2 regions of the Staphylococcus sp. AC872 genome follow, and region 1 is predicted to be linked to the other one. Evidence: predicted binding sites of a transcription regulator. Region 1 holds the regulator's gene; the other holds the start of a gene.

What was found. Region 1 encodes Rex, which represses fermentation and respiration genes when NADH is low (regulators of the CRP and FNR family bind a similar motif). Its sites were predicted from a motif close to TTGTGAAATATTTCACAA; they were not measured.
Region 2: the regulator Rex is predicted to act here: its motif matches at 1,425-1,442, upstream of qoxA (cytochrome aa3 quinol oxidase subunit II).

What each region holds. Positions count from the first base shown of each region.
Region 1 covers NZ_CEEDKW010000011.1:16,839-20,043, reverse strand. The annotation lists gene ACZ267_RS11865 (YeeE/YedE family protein) at 1-700, opposite strand, end outside; gene ACZ267_RS11860 (hypothetical protein) at 871-1,176, opposite strand; gene ACZ267_RS11855 (redox-sensing transcriptional repressor Rex) at 1,203-1,847, opposite strand; gene ACZ267_RS11850 (ABC-F family ATP-binding cassette domain-containing protein) at 2,106-3,205, shown strand, end outside.
Region 2 covers NZ_CEEDKW010000002.1:494,038-497,242, reverse strand. The annotation lists gene qoxB (cytochrome aa3 quinol oxidase subunit I) at 1-91, opposite strand, end outside; gene qoxA (cytochrome aa3 quinol oxidase subunit II) at 91-1,200, opposite strand; gene ACZ267_RS05380 (DUF5011 domain-containing protein) at 1,486-1,803, opposite strand; gene ACZ267_RS05375 (globin domain-containing protein) at 2,065-3,205, shown strand, end outside.

The DNA of each region.
Region 1 (3,205 bases):
CTGAAGGCGTCGTAATTCCTAATCCATAATCTCTACCAGTAGAACTACTCATTGGCCAAGCTAATAATGCGATTAATCCAACTGCAATTGCTGCTACAAATGGATGATACCTTCTTTCAAATAAATAATGTCTTAAACCTGTATACTTTTGTTTTAATTTAGGAACTGCTACTTTAGGTTTTTTAAGTGTTTTAGTCACCAATATTAAAGTAATAATCGTTATAAGAATGACTAAAATCCAATTTGGAATATGCAATGTATCTGCCATACTAGCATTTTCATTTGTAGGTTGGTTAATTACTTTTAGAACTGGTGATAAAATACCTGTCTTAGTCATAGCACTTGTTAATGCATATAAAATAAGTGCAATCCAACTACCTATTAAACCTTCTCCTGCTCTATAATATGTTCCAGTAGCACAACCGCCTGCTAATACGATACCTATGCCAAAGACAAAAGAACCGATAACTGTACCAACAATTGGAAATGTATGTGCTGGAACATTAACTAAGCCTAAACTTGTTAAAATGAATAAACCAATACTTTGAACTGTAATCGCAACAAGCAAAGCATAAAACATTTTATTACTTTTTTGTACATACATATCTCTAAAACCGCCTGCTAAACAAAAGCGAGTTCGTTGCATTACGAATCCTAATAGTACACCGACAATCAAACCGCTTATAATCATCCAAACCATATTTTCACCCTTTTCCGATATAAATACTAAGTTATTTTACAGGATAAAGTGTTATATTTCAAGTTCACTATCTAAATTAGTTCTCCCAATGCATATCTTTATTGAATGTAGTTTTCACTTTACTAAAAAATAGTACACCTCTTTAAGATGTACTATTAAATATCGCTATTTTAAAGCGCTTGTATTTCATTTATATGATGAACTAACGTTTGTATGTCTTTTGATTTAAAATGACTGAATTTATACCAAGTTTGGTTATAATAAATAAATAATTTATGTCCTAGTAATCCCTTACGTACTTGGTAACGAATTATTTTTTTTACATCAATATCTAAATTTAAAGGATTATGATTTGTATAATATGACTTGAATATTAGTGTATGCTCGTTCAAAACCAATTGTCCGGGAATGTATATCAATGTAGGTAAATGAGCTTTATACATACAACTTACTTGAATCAAAAATTTACCATTCATAAAGAGTCCCCCTAATGACCAATATGCTATTTCATTGATTCATCATAATTTCTCATAAAGAATAGTAAGGACTGTAATTCAATACCTAAATCAATATGATGTACTTGAACATCATTTGGTGTACTTACTCTTGCTGGCGTAAAATTCATAATTCCTTTAATACCAGATTCAACAAGTTCGTCTGTAACACTTTGAGCAACATGTTCAGGAGTAGTGAGAATGACTACATCAATATCTTGTTTTGATAACGTTTGTTTTAAAGTCTTGCTATCTTTAACAACTACACGGCCTACTTGTTCACCGATGACATCTTGATTCACATCAAATGCTTCTGTAATTGTCATTTCATCGTGAATTGAAAAGTTATATGTTAATAATGCTCGACCTAAGTTACCTACACCAACAATTGCAATTTTAATATCATTACTACCACTAATTTCAGCTTTAAAAAATTCAATTAAACTATCTATATTATAGCCATAACCTTTTTTACCTAATTCGCCAAAATATGAAAAATCTCTACGAATCGTAGCTGAATCTATTTGTAATGCTTCGCTAATAGCTTTAGAATTAACACGGTCAATACCTTTAGTTTTTAGATTACTAACAAATCTATAATATAACGGTAAACGTTTTAAAGTTGCTCGAGGAATTTTAACGTTACTTGCCATTTTATTTGTCTCCCTTCGACACTAAACGGTTTCAATTTAATTTTATGTATATATGTTTGCAACAATAAAAATCCAAATAATTGTTTACAATGAATACTTGCTAATTATACATTAATAAAATTTAAAAATAAATATCCTAGTTTCAAGACACAGCTTAATACTGTAAAATAAATATTAATATGATAAACAAATATTTAAACATATCAAACTATATGTATAGTTTATAATGATATCGCATATTTAGAAAGGTGAAGTCGGATGATACTTTTACAACTTAATGACATCTCTAAATCGTTCGATGGTGAAGATATCTTTACTAACGTTGATTTTGAAGTAAAAACAGGCGAACGTATAGGTGTTGTTGGACGAAATGGTGCCGGTAAATCAACACTTATGAAAATCATTGCTGGCGTTGAAGATTATGATAGTGGTCATATTTCAAAGATTAAAAATCTTAAGATGGGCTATTTGACACAACAAATGACACTAGACTCTAACGCCACTGTATTTGAGGAAATGTCAAAACCATTTGAACATATAAAAAATATGGAATTATTAATCAAACAAGAAACCGATTGGTTAGCTGCACATGCAGATGCGTATGATACCCCTACTTATCAAGCACATATAGAAAAATATGAATCTTTATCAAATCAATTTGAGCAACTAGAAGGTTATCAATATGATAGTAAAATTAAAACAGTTCTTCATGGGTTGAATTTTAATGAAGATGACTTTAATAAACCTATTAATGACTTCAGTGGTGGTCAAAAAACAAGATTATCACTGGCACAAATGTTGTTAAATGAACCAGATTTATTATTACTTGATGAACCTACCAACCATCTTGATTTAGAAACCACAAAATGGTTAGAGGATTATTTACGCTACTTTAAAGGTGCAATTGTCATTATCAGTCATGATAGATATTTCTTAGACAAAATCGTTACACAAGTTTATGACGTCGCTTTAGGTAGCGTCAAACGATATATTGGTAATTATGAACAATTTATTCAACAAAGAGATAAATATTATGAAAAACGTATGCAAGAATATGAAAAACAACAGGAAGAAATTAAAAGATTAGAAACATTTGTAGAAAAAAATATTACAAGAGCTTCAACAAGTGGCATGGCAAAAAGTCGTCGTAAAACCCTAGAAAAAATTCAACGTATAGATAAACCTATGATTGATGCAAGAAGTGCCAATATCCAGTTTGGATTTGATAGAAATACCGGAAATGACGTCATGCATATCAAACAATTAGAAATTGGTTATGATGATACCCCTATTACTAAACCTATTAATATGGAAGTATCCAAAGGCGATCACATTGCAATTATAGGGCCAAATGGTGT
Region 2 (3,205 bases), on a different contig from region 1:
TAAGGCCGATAACTAAGAATGGCGCACCAATTTGTGCCATTGTAATCATCCAGTTACCTTTAACGATTAATTGATCCCATGGAAAATTCATTAATGTCCACCTCCATGATCATCTTTTTTAGACGGACTATCGTCTTTTGCTTCTTTGGAAATTTTTTCCATTTCCTTAGAATTGTGTTTTTCTTTCTTCTTGAATTCATTGTCGTATTTTTCATTGTTGCCAAGAATCATTGGTGTCATACCATGACGTTTGTAGTTAGCGTTTGAAATAGTAACCTTACGTGCTGGTTTCACTGGTTTATCTTTTACATCTTTATAAAGATCTTTTTCGTCAACGAAGTTAGGATCTTTCTGAACGTAGTTATAACGTTTGTATGCGTAGAAGATATACTCAGGATCAGCTGCAGGGTCAACGAACGCCATATGAGTACCATTAAACGTTAATTCTTTGTTAGGTGTGCTTGGTAAGATTTGTTTATCAAATGTATCTTGATCTAACGTTTTCTTACTTTGAGCTTTTTTCACCCATTTGTTGAAATCACTTTGGCTTACAGAGTTAACATCAAATGTTTGACGTGAGAAACCTTCACCGTTGAAGTTTGAGTTTCTACCTCTGAAAGTACCTGTTTGATCTGCTGTTAATGTCCAATTCATAGTCATACCAGTCATGGCATATTTCTGACCACCTAATTGTGGAATCCAGAAACTTGTCATTGTATCCATAGCTTGTAACTTGAATACGACTGGACGATCTTTAGGAATTGTTAATGTATTAACAGTTTCGATGTGTTGATCTGGGTAGGCAAAGAACCATTTGTAACCAGCGCTTACTGCGTAAACCACAAGTGGGTCCTTGTCTTTTTCTGGTGGTTTTTCATAATCGTATAATGTTTTAACAGTTGGAATTGCTAAAGCAATAACGATAATGATAGGTACCACAAACCAAATTGTTTCAATTAAAGAATTGTGGTGCATCTTACCAGATTCATCATTCTTATTGTAACTATACTTGTAAATAAAGAATGCGAACATAGCAAGAACAACGACAACAATAACAAGCATGAAGATAATTGAATAGATGATCAAGAACTTCTGACTGCTTGCTACTGGCCCTTTTGCATTGAAAACTTCAATGTTCGAACAACCACTAAGTAAAATTAGTGTTCCGACCATTAGAAGCAAAGACTTAAATTTTGACACTTTTTTGACCTCCTAATACTACAAATGTAGGGCTTACCACTAATTTTAGTTTATTACACAATATTTACAAGTACCTAAAAGAAAAAAATTATTGATATAAGCAAAAAATTTAAAAAAATTTGAGATATGACGGGGATTGTAAGATTTGTTAAAATTGTGTGTACATTTTGTGAAAAAGGACAAATTTGTGAAATTGCAATAAATAATGCATTTTTAGATAGATAATTTGAAGATATTCAGAAAATAAAAAAAGTTGAGAATTTAATCTCAACTAAATATAAAATATTATTTGACTTTAATATTTCTAATTGAAGTTTTTTGAGCACCGTCTGAATCTGTGACTTTGTATTTAACCTCATATGTACCTGATTTAGTAGTATCAACATCGCCATCTATTTTGATTTTATGTGTTAAATCACCATCTTCTTTATCATAAGCACTTATGCCTTGAAGTAGGTTATAATCTTCACCTTTTTCGATGATGATGTCATTCACGCCTCTTAATTGAGGTTCCGAATTAGTTGTCGCTTCGGCATTTAGATTAGGTGTGACTAAAGTAGCAGATACTCCGATTGCTGATAGTGACTGAATTAGTTTGTTCATAAAGTAACCTCCGAATGTTAGTCAACTACGATTTATGTATATCATACGTTAATTTTCAGAATAATACATCATACTATAGTCTTAATATACCTGATTAATTAGATATTTAATACATATAATAAGAAATAAATAATTAAAATTATGTAAATTGAACGTTATGTGAACAATTTAACATTTCTTTGATTAACTACATAGTTAAGGTTTAGAATGACAGTGTAAAAAGTTTTGGTTTTAAATACGAGTTATCCGGGAGTGGAAATAATGTTAAGTGAAAGAGAAAAAGACGTAGTAAAAGAAACAGTACCAGTATTACAAGATAAAGGAGTAGAAATTACTTCGAATTTTTATGCACGCATGTTTAAACAACATCCTGAACTAAAAAACATGTTTAATCAAACAAATCAACAGCGTGGATTACAATCTACTGCATTAGCTCAATCTGTGTTAGCCGCAGCGGTTAATATTGATCATCTTGAAGCTATCCTACCTGTAGTAAAAGAAATCGCTTATAAACATTGCGCTTTACAAGTACCACCAGCAGGATACGATATCGTTGGTGAAAACTTAATTGCAGCAATAAAAGAAGTTGTTGGATTAGATGACGACCATGAAATTATTAAAACATGGAAAAAAGCTTATCAAGAAATTGCAGACATATTCATTTCTGTTGAAAAAGATATCTATAAAGACATGCTATGGGACGGCTTCCAGCCATTTAAAGTTGAAACCATAGAACAAGTCTCTTCTGATATTAAAGCTTTCACAGTCTCTTCGGGTGAATATGATTTAAGTCAGTTTGTACCTGGTCAATATATTACCGTCGATGTAGGTAGTGAAAAAATGCCTTATAGAGCTAAAAGACATTATTCAATTGTAAAAGGCGATAAAAATCATCTTACTTTTGCGGTGAAAAGAGATGTAACTACAGAACATGAAGGTGAAGTATCTACAATTTTACATGATGAATTTCAAGAAGGGGACAATATTAATTTGACAGCTCCTGTAGGGCCATTTCATGTTGTTGAAAAGGGTAACAGACAGTTGTTCCTAGGATCTGGTATAGGCGTAACGCCACTCGTATCTATGTTTAATGAAGTAGTAAATGACAATGGAGAAGCTCGATTTATACAAGTAACAAATGACATGGACGATGCACCGTTCTCATCATTATTAACTGCTATTGCTAATGAGAACACGCAAGCAACGTATGACTTATACGATAAAAATAAAAACGGCTATATTGGTAGTGAACAATTAAAACAATGGATCGACAATGATACGGAAATTTATGTATGCGGTGGGAAATCATTCATTCAATCAATGATTAAAGCTTTAAAAGAATTAAATATAGATGAATCTAAAATTCATTACGAAACATTTATTCCAAAATTGAGTGTAGCAG